Regions from separate parts of the Paenibacillus sp. J22R98 genome, predicted to be linked through region 1. Evidence: riboswitches for the same ligand, from Rfam matches in the RefSeq annotation. Region 1 holds a riboswitch; the other holds the start of a gene.
The links. Region 1 has a riboswitch for cobalamin ahead of AC50Y3_RS16160 (S-layer homology domain-containing protein). Riboswitches for the same ligand answer to the same signal wherever they lie in the genome.

Region 1 (5,310 bases):
TAGCTCCGAGCATCCGCTGGCCGATAAGACGATGCTGGATATTGAGGATTTGGACGAGTTCCCTTGTCTCGCCTTCGAGCAAGGGGAGTACAATTCGTTCCACTTCTCGGAAGAGATATTAAGCACGAGGTCATACAAGAAGAAAATTATGGTGAGTGATCGCGCGACATTATTTAATCTCCTTATTGGTTTGAATGGTTATACGATCAGCTCCGGTGTTCTCAATGAGGATTTGAACGGGGAAAATATTAAATCGGTGCGTCTGCGAACAGTAGAGAAGATGCAAATCGGCTATATTACGAATAGGAAAGCCAATCTGAGTCAATTAGCCACCGATTATGTTGGGAAGCTCGAAAGCATCATCACGGATTTTGGATACGCGATTCTAAGTCAAAAGGATGAACTCAATTGAGTTCATCCTTTTCTTGTCTGCATTATAAAGTAGCTCTGACTTCTTTCGCAGCTTGAACCAAGTGACGCAGACTTTCCCATGTTTCGGTCACACCGCGCGTCTTCAATCCGCAATCAGGATTGACCCACAGTTTGGCAGCATCGATTTTGTCTAACATGCGACTCAAGCCTTGCTTGAGTTCATCTACGCTTGGTATACGAGGGGAGTGGATATCATAAACCCCTGGACCGACCTCTGTTTGGAAGCCGCAATCGTTGATGGCATCGATTATGGCAAGATCCGATCGGGATGCTTCGAACGTAATGACATCGGCATCCATTGCATCGATATCACGAATAATATCGCTGAATTGGCTGTAGCACATATGCGTGTGGATTTGCGTGTCGGCCTGTACGCCGCTGTGCACCAATCGGAAAGCAGGGATGGCCCAGCTCAGATATTCGGCTTGCCAATCGGATTTCCGCAGCGGCAGCTTTTCTCTCAATGCAGCTTCGTCGATTTGGATAATCTCGATATGATTCGCTTCCAAGTCCAGCACTTCGTCTCGGATTGCAAGCGCGATCTGGAGCGCACTGTCTTTCAAGCTAATATCTTCACGAGGGAAGGACCAGTTGAGAATGGTGACCGGACCGGTCAGCATGCCTTTTACCGGTTTGACGGTTAAGCTCTTCGCATAAGCCGAGTACTCAACAGTCATTGGTTTGGAGCGGCTAATATCTCCCCAGACGATCGGAGGTTTTACGCATCTTGTACCGTAGGACTGCACCCAAGCATTCTCTGTGAAAATAAAGCCGTCCAAGCTCTCGCCGAAGTATTCGACCATATCGTTGCGCTCATATTCGCCATGTACCAGTACGTCCAAGCCAATTTCTTCTTGAAGGGCAATGCATTCCGCAATTTTATCGAAATTGAACTGTTTGTATTGCTCCTCGGTAATGGCACCTTTCTTGAAGGAGAACCGGTTTGCTCTAACTTCGGCTGTCTGCGGGAACGATCCGATCGTCGTTGTCGGAAGCGGCGGCAGCTTGAACTTACTATTCTGAAGCGCTTCGCGTTCTGTGAAGGCCGGCAGTCTCGTGAAGTCTGCATCCGTTAGCGTTGACGTTCTTGCTTGTACAGCCTCGTTACTTGCGAAACGGGTGTCGTTGAAGAGCTCTTCGTTTTGCAGGTAAAGGTCGGAGGCATACGGATTCGCGTGTTTCAAGATCGTTTTAAGGTCCGCAAATTCCTGAAGCTTCTCCTCCGCGAATGAGAAGTAGCGTTTGTTATTGACTGACAACTTTGTTTCGTTCTGCAAGGAATAAGGGACATGTAGAAGCGAACAAGAGGAGCTAAGCACCAGCTGCTTCGCTAGCCCGTTCAACTCTTGCACGATTGCCAGCGTGTTTTTGTAGTTGTTTTTCCAAATATTCTTACCGTTAACGACACCGGCGAACAGGACTTTATCAGCCGAGAATCCGTTTTGGCGCACGAGCTCGAGCGATTGTTTCCCTTCGACAAAATCGATTCCGATGCCATCGAATGGGAGAGCTTGAAGTGCTTGATAACAATCTCGCACGTCGCCGAAGTACGTTTGAACAAGAACTTTAACATTGCCTTTAGCGGATAGAATTTGGGTATACAGCTTTGTGAAGAGAGCAAGATCCTCTTGCGTCAGATCTGTCACAAGCGCAGGCTCATCCACTTGAACCCACTCGGCCCCCAGCTCATTTAGCTTATTCAGTACGTCAGCGTAAGCCGCAGCTGTTTCTTGAATGAAGTCGTTCGCTTGCTTGACGCCGGTATATTTGGCAAGCTTGAGCAACGTGAAGGCACCGATCAATACCGGTTTCGTTGCGATATGGAGCTGTTTAGCCTCTAAGAACTCATCGAACAGCTTCGTGCCCGCCAGTTGAATACTTGTGGAATCATCGACGATGGGAACCATGTAGTGATAGTTTGTGTTGAACCATTTTTTCATGGCCAGCGCTTTAACGTCACCTTGTGCCCCTTGATAACCTCTTGCCATAGCAAAATAAGTTTCTAATGGGCTGAGTCCCAGTTCTTGGTAGCAATCCGGAATGATGTTGAACAAGCAAGCCGTATCGAGCAGGCCGTCATAGAAAGAGAAGTCGTTAGACGGAATGAAGTCAATACCGTGCACTTGCTGTCTTTTCCAGTGGTTGGCTCTAAGTTCGACGCCTGTCTGATGAAGCTCATGAATTGTAAGATCGCCTTTGAAATATTTTTCGGATGCGAATTTAAGTTCTCGTAATGATCCGACTCTAGGATAGCCAATAAGTGATGTTTGCAATGTGAATCTCTCCCTGCACTGTGTGATGAGCTCATTATAGAGCGGGGAGTGCGCTATCGGAAAACACTTAAATACTATGCCAGGGTATAGCTTTTTACTATGGGGCGGTTCGCTAGCGATCCAATAGATGATAGACAAAAGCATCATTATTCTATAGTATGAATAGCAATCGAATAGAACGAGTCAAGGTGCACGCTTAGTTGATAAGCGCTGCTTAATAGGGAAGTCCGGTGAAAATCCGGCGCGGTCCCGCCACTGTAAATGAAGAGCCGATCTAGGATTTGCCACTGGCCCACAAGCCGGGAAGGTATAGAGAAGCGTTGACGCATAGCCAGGAGACCTGCCTTGATTTGATTTCACAGACTCTACGGAAGATGGAGGCGGTGCTTTTTTTTGTTGTCCTTATTTATAGATGACGCCGGCTGCCCTTGATTCTTAACGAATCTGGGGCTTTTTTGTTTGGCATTTCGCAGGCTGCTGTGGACCAAAAGTTGAGGAGTGAGCGTGTGAAAGGCAAGATGTGTAATCGTATTATCTCTATCTGCCTGACGGTATTGCTGTTATTTGCTGCTTTGCCTCTGGCGGCGAATGCGGCTAACGATCCGATCGGCGCCGTTCCTAGTAGCATCAAGGAAACGAGCTTGAAGCATGTAGACCGTGTAGTCGAGGAAACGGCCGAATACATGCTGACTGTGGTAAAAGATCCACAGGTGGGCTCCGTTGGCGGCGAGTGGGCCATTATCGGGCTCGCACGGTCCGGCTACAAAGTACCGCAAAGCTATTATGACAATTATTATAGCCATGTCGTACAAGCTGTTACGGCAACCAAAGGTAATCTTAGCGATAAGAAATATACCGAGTATTCTCGTATCATTCTGGCACTCAGGGCAATCGGCGCAGATCCTGCGAATGTTGCCGGCTACAATTTGCTCATGCCTTTAGGCGATTTTGACAAGACGATCTGGCAAGGGATTAACGGTCCGATATTTGCACTTCTCGCGCTGGATAGCGGCAATTACGAGATTCCCTTCAACGAAGCAGCAAGTACGCACGCGACCAGAGGGATGTATATTGATGAAATTCTGTCGCGGCAATTGGAGGATGGGGGGTTCGCGCTCACCGGAACGACTGCTGACCCTGACATAACGGGCATGGCCATCCAAGCTTTAGCTAAGTATCTGAATCAACCTGACGTAAAGGCTGCAACGGAGATGGCGGTTCAAACCCTTTCCCGCATCCAAGAAGACTACGGCGGTTATGCAAGTCTAGGCGTGAGAAATGCTGAGAGCACCGTGCAAGTGCTCATGGCGCTATGTGAACTCGGGATTCCGATCGATGATAGTCGATTCGTCAAGAACGGTAAAACCATTCTGGATCAATTGTTGACTTACTATACGAAGGGACAAGGATTCGGGCACACAGCAGACGGAAGTGGAGTAACGGGGATGTCGACAGAACAGGCACTGTACGGACTCGTTAATTATCAGAGAGCAGCAGCGGGTAAGCCAAGTTTGTACAGAATGAGTGATGTTGTTCCGTTACTGTCCTCCGATCATCAGGCTGGTGTTGGGTTGCCGAATAAACATAAAGATATTACACCCATGCCAGTCGTTGATCCCGGAAAAACCTTTTCCGATATCCGTACACACGCGAACAAGACTGCGATCGAAGCACTTGCTTCCAGAGGTATTGTTAATGGCGTTAATGATTCTGCATTTGCGCCGAATCAAACGATGACACGAGCAGAATTCGCCGGACTTGTGACAAAAGGTCTGGGTCTCGCACCGAAAGCGACGCAGGTTTTCAAGGATGTCCCGGTTACAAGCTGGTATGCCGGTGCTGTAGGCACAGCTTACAAGTACGGCATTGTGAACGGAACGTCAATTGGTCTCTTCTCGCCGAGTCGTACAATATCCAAGCAGGAAGCTGCTGTAATGATCGCGAACGCGGCCAAGTTATGCGGAATGGATATATCACTTAGCGTTTCGGAAACGAGAGATATGTTGGCCCAATTCGGCGATTACCCGAAAGTGGCGGAGTGGGCGAGATCTGCGCTGGCATTCAGCTTCCGCGAAAACATTCTGTCTCAGAATGTACTCACCATAGAACCAACCGTTGCTGTGAAAAGGGCTGATATCGCAGAAATGCTGTACCGCATGCTCATTGCTGCAAAACTGCTTTAAAGAGATAGAAGGATAGAACGATTGATTGATTGATTAATAGAGACTAAGAAAGTAGGCGAGACCATGCGTTCCAAACTGTTGAAGTCATTAGCTATTATCGTTACATCCATGATGCTGGTATTGTCAATCACTGCCGGCCTCGGTCCGGTAAAGTCCGCGCGAGCTGCGGCAGCGTTCGATCTCGAAGCCACAATTGAAGCTGCATCGAGTTATTTCCAGAGTGACGCAACGGGAGTCGGTACCGATTGGGGGGCGATCGGATTGACAAAGGCGGGTAAAAAGATACCCGATACCTTCGTTCAATCTTTAGTTAATCGCGTTAAATATAGCCAAGGTGAATTCGATCGCGTTACTGAATTAGAACGCACGATTATGGTGTTAACGGCTGCTGGACAAGATGCAACAGATATCTCGGGCATTGA
Region 2 (5,310 bases), on a different contig from region 1:
AAGTAGTTCGACACGAAGCCCGTAATCGCCCCTACCAGAAATCCTGCCTCCGCCCCAAACGCGATACCCGAGATGATGACAATCGCGACAACCGGCTTGAATTGAGGAAGCATGAAGAAGGCCATTCTGCCCACGACGCCTATCGTACACAGCACGGATAGTGTCACAATCTCCCTCGCCTGTGGTTTCCTTCCCTCATAGATCATCATGAAAGGGAGCATCGTCTCTAGAATCACGAGCATCGAAATAAAGTAGTACTTTCGATCGTTCAAATAATAAATGCCAAACCAAATGGTCAGCGGTATGATCAACAAAATCATAATTGCGGCGGCCAGCGTGCGTTTGGATAGACTCCTATGTTCGACGGGCATTTGCCCGTACGAATTTGGGGTGGTTATGTTATCTTTGGGATCGGGCTTGGCGCTGTCTGATGTTAAAGGCGTAGGTTTCTTAACCATTGGCTTTACATGGCGGTGGTCATTTGTTTCCGGATTGCCATGAAAAGCGCTAATAACATCGTTCGTCGTAATAGCCCGTGGGATCAGGTCTCTCGCCATACGGTTCGCCGCTGTCGTATAGAAGCTGTTGCCCGCGAAGAAATCTCGCGGCCTGCCCTCAGAAACGATTCCCCCGTCGAAGAACATGGCACAACGATCGGCGAAGCTGGCACAGAACTCAATATCATGGCTGACCATCACAATAGCCGTTCCCTGCTGCTTCAGATTGAGCAAGATTCCCGCTAATTCCAGCTTGAAATGAGCATCTAACCCCTTGGTCGGTTCATCTAACAGTAGGATGGCCGGCTCCAGAAGCAGCACTTTAGCAAGAGCCGCCTTCTGCTGTTCGCCTCCGGATAGATCATAAGGGTGCCGCTGCAGCAAATCCTGCAACCCGCATAATTCCGCCACGTAACGCACGCTCTCTTGGATCGCTTCCTTATGTAGCTTCCGTCCGGATAACACTTCCCGGAGATCGGCCCCTACGGTTTTGCGAACGAACAGCGCCTGCGGGTTTTGCGGCAACACACCCAGAAGTCCCTGATATTTCTCACTGTCCGGAAGCGTGTCAATCGGCTTTCCTTGGATCAGCACTCGACCGCGATAGGGCTTGCGCAGTCCCGCCATCAGCGATAGCGTGGTCGTCTTCCCTGTACCGTTACCGCCAACGATTGCATAGATTTCTCCCGGGTACACTTTTACGTGCAAGCCCTTTATGATGTCGAAAGCATTTTTATCGTATTTAAACCAAACCTCATCCACTTCTATAACTGGCTTCTGTCCGGTAGACACGACGGCTTCCTCTGCGATATACCTCTTGTATCTCCTTGTCTCAGCGAGTGTATGTAGAAAGTCTCGTCCCTCCCGAACGGTAATCGGACAAGGTAGAATATTGTCGATTTTTGCATATATTCTCACAAAGGAAGGCATGGCATTGAACATAGAATGGCCCAATTCAAGAAGCCTTAAGCCCACCTCTGTTGGCGCGCCGGCAGCGAGGATAGAGCCATGGTCCATAACGACGACCGTATCCGAGAGAGGAAGCACGTCTTCAAGCCGGTGCTCCGAGAGGATGATGGTGACGCCAAGTTCGCGGTTGATCTTAGCGAGGGTGGCCAGAAATTCCGCAGCAGCAATGGGATCCAGCTGACTTGTAGGCTCGTCCAAAATGAGGGCCTTAGGCTGCATAGTCATGATGGAAGCCAGATTGAGCAGCTGTTTCTGCCCGCCGGAGAGTTCGGTTACCGACTTATGAAACCAGTCCTGGATGCCGAAGAAGCTGGCCATTTCTGCGACACGACGCCGGATCTCCGAGGTGCTGCAGCCCAAGCTTTCGAGTCCAAAAGCCAGCTCATGCCATACCTTGTCCGTTACGATCTGATTGTCAGGCGACTGCAGGACATAGCCGATTTGAGCGACTTGCTCGCGCCTGTCTAAAAGAGGGAGAGGGGTCCCTTGAAATCGAATTTCCCCGCTTCGGCTTCCGTGAGGGGTAAGATCGGTTTTCAAATGACGGAGCAGTGTGGATTTGCCGCAGCCGGATTGTCCGCAGATCAGCACAAACTCACCTTGCCGGATCGTTAACGATAATTCGTCTAAGGCTTTCTTCTCCGAGCCGGGGTAAGCGAACGTTAAATGTCGGATTGCGAAAGCTTCCATTTCCTGTCCTCCCAGCTATTAATCATCATTGGCACTGCGCATAATACGGCGTAGGCCAGAAATAAGCTTAAGCTGAACGCCGACAAATCGACGCCGCGCATAGAAGGAAAGTACCTAAAGTACAGTCCTTTTGCCATTCCACCGGCGATCAAATATACTCCTAGCGCTGCGATGCCGCTCACCGCGATTCGGTCACGGCGGTTAAACAAAAAGAGGGAGAAGGCGGTTCTTCCCTTTAAGCCATAGCCTCTGCTCTTCATGGAGTCTGAGGTTTCGATGGCGTTCTCCAGCATCCAGGTCACCATGATCGACAGAATTCGAAAGCCGTGCTTGACTCTTATGAAGAAGCCGCCGTTAGTCGCATCCCTGCCGATACATTTCTGAGCATGAGACACCACGGCAAGCTGCGCCTTAAACTTTGGAACGAAACGCAGCACCATCGAGAAAATGAGCGACAGGACCGGAATCACAGTGCCGAAGAGGTAGATAAACTTATCCGAGGTCATGACCGCGTTATAACACGAGAACCAGCTAATGACCGTTACGAACATCGCGGCGGCTGCAATGCCGTAAGTAATCGATTCCAGCGTCAAGGGATTGCCGCTATGCAAATACGTTAAGATCGTAACTCCCTCGTGATTGAAAGCGGGATTGATGAAGGCTGTAACCAGCAGCATGGGCAGCATATACAAGAGTTGAAAACGGATCGCCTTGCGGCCATTCAGGTTGAGGGAGTACGCGATCGCGAAGATCAGAGAGATCGCTAAGCAGGCCGGATGCATGAACACCATAGCAAACAGGATGACTAGTACAAAGTACAGAAAATTGACGATCGGATGATAGCTGGAGAAGGCGTCCTTCATGGCTTTCCACCGCCGGATGTATCATATTGATCGCCTACATCGCGACCCAAATCGCATGTATACACCCACTCGATTACGTCGCCCTGCTTCAACTGATACCGGCTTGCGCCATAATTCGGGAACCACTCATTCACCTTATACATCCACCCCGATAACTCCCCGCAGTCGAATTCGTACAGGTTATTGATCCCTTCGATATAAGCGGAGTTGTACATCGGGGCATTCTCGAATTCCATCGGTATCTTGTTCTTCCTCATTTCACGCTGCAGCACGTTAAAGACGGACTCCCCTTCATAGAAAGTCACTTTCTGCGACTTGAAAATCACACCGTCCTTCGGTACAAGCTCCACCTTCTCGTCATCCAATTGATCCATATGATCCAATATCGCGGCACAGTTCACGGAGAGATAAGCTGTCATCACCTTATCGGAAACTTCAGCTTCCTGCGGCTCGACCGGTGCCGGCTTCCCTTCCGTGACGGGGTCGGTCAAATACGGATCCTTCCCTGCATCCGGCTTTATTGCAGGAGCCTTCGTGTCCGTTGAAGGAGGTTTGGCTGTTCCTTTTGCAGGCGTAGACGGCTTCGCCTGGGATGCGGTTGAGGAGGTGTTTGGCTTAGAAGGCTTCACCGATTGTTCGGTCTTAGGCGACGTTTCTATTCCTTCCTCGGAAGCAGCCGGCTCCTCCGATTCTTGTGCGGTCTCTTCGGAGATCGCGGGCGGCTTCCCCCCTGTCGAAGCTGGCTCTGACAGGTTCGCAGAAGGTCCTGTTGCAGGCTCGGATTCGGCGGTAGATGCCGGCGGTGCAAGCACGGGCGACTCCTCCGTAGTCTGATCCGTCACTTCCGCCGCTGTTTGCACGGTATTAGACTCACTCGTCTTGGTGGAAGTAGGCCCCCTGCTATAAAAAGCAATAATGAGGACGACTGCAACGATGGCTGCCGCTATAAATTTAGTCCTGATTGACTTCATGTCCATGCGTCTCCTTCTCTGTTCGGAACAACAAAAAGCCCCTGATTCATAAGAATCAAGGGGCAGCCGGCGTCGTCAACTACAAATAAAGACAACAAAAAAGCACCGCCTCCATCATCCGTAGAGTCTGTGAAATCCAATCAAGGCAGGTCTCCTGGCTATGCGTCAACGCTTCTCTATACCTTCCCGGCTCGTGGGGGCCAGTGGCAAATCCTAGATCAGCTCTTCATTTACAGTGGCGGGACCGCGCCGGATTCTCACCGGACTTCCCTATTAAGCAGCGCCTATCTACTAAGCGTGCACCTTGATTGTTCTATTCAATTGCTATTCATACTATAGAAGATCCATGCTTTTGTCCATCAAGCCAAACAAAAGGGCAACCGCAAGGGCTGCCCTTCTACTTTCAACTCGACTTACTCTTCTGCTGTCAGAGCTTGCAACAGCGCCAAGGCATCCTCATGCTCCGGCTCCAGAACGAGCGCCTCGCGCAAGTAGGTCATCGCCGCTTCCTTATCTCCCAGTTCATAGCTGCATATAGCCAGACAGAATAAGACAGTCGGGACAGACTCCTCTTCATCGGTCTCAATCGATAAGCTCAGGAACTCCTTCGCGTCATCGTAGAACTCCATCTCGAACAGCAACAACCCGGCATCAAGCGCCAAATCATAACGCTGCTCCATCACATAGAATGACGACCACATGATGTGTATGCCATTTTGAATATCCATCAGTTCTTCTTCGCCTGCCTCAGGCAGCAGAGCCGAAATCCGTTTCGTGCTCTGGATAAAGAACTCCGCGTCGTATCCGCCGAGCCGCCAGAAAGCCAAAATTTGCTGCAGCCCCATCGTGCCCAAATGCGGATCGACCCACTCCTTCAAGCTGAAGAACTCGTCCGGTCCAAAGCGATCAACAAACCGCCGAAAAGCCAATCTCGTATTGGCATACCGCGTTGGCGATTCCAGCATGAGAATACAGCCGACATTAATCGCGTTATAATGATGCTCCTTCGTAAAGAGCGACAATGCGCCTCGCTGCTCCAGCACATGTTGAATCGCATGATAGTTTGCCGTTAACGAGAAGCTGCCGTGATGAAAGAATTCCGGCGGCTCCGCAAGGTCCCAGTGCTCCAGCCGGTGATCGCCTTTATCCGCCGTGATCAGCAGAAACCCTGCCTGTGACAGCCGTTGGAGCCGATCCAAGCAGGTCAGACCGGCTACCGGGAACAGGATATATGAATCATCAAGCTCCTTCACGTACATCCGGATCAGATCGTGATACGGGTACGTTTCTGCTTGGTACTCCGGAGCCGGGCGATTCACG

Region 2: another riboswitch for cobalamin. It lies ahead of AC50Y3_RS15100 (DUF4430 domain-containing protein); the one in region 1 lies ahead of AC50Y3_RS16160 (S-layer homology domain-containing protein).

Annotation. Positions count from the first base shown of each region.
Region 1 is NZ_JBXENW010000005.1:140,259-145,568, reverse strand. It holds gene AC50Y3_RS16170 (LysR family transcriptional regulator) at 1-412, shown strand, start outside; gene metE (5-methyltetrahydropteroyltriglutamate--homocysteine S-methyltransferase) at 435-2,705, opposite strand; cobalamin riboswitch at 2,875-3,067, shown strand; gene AC50Y3_RS16160 (S-layer homology domain-containing protein) at 3,212-4,888, shown strand; gene AC50Y3_RS16155 (S-layer homology domain-containing protein) at 4,952-5,310, shown strand, end outside.
Region 2 is NZ_JBXENW010000004.1:400,153-405,462, forward strand. It holds gene AC50Y3_RS15090 (ATP-binding cassette domain-containing protein) at 1-2,156, opposite strand, end outside; gene AC50Y3_RS15095 (energy-coupling factor transporter transmembrane component T) at 2,129-3,019, opposite strand; gene AC50Y3_RS15100 (DUF4430 domain-containing protein) at 3,016-3,990, opposite strand; cobalamin riboswitch at 4,118-4,312, opposite strand; gene AC50Y3_RS15105 (tetratricopeptide repeat protein) at 4,404-5,310, opposite strand, start outside.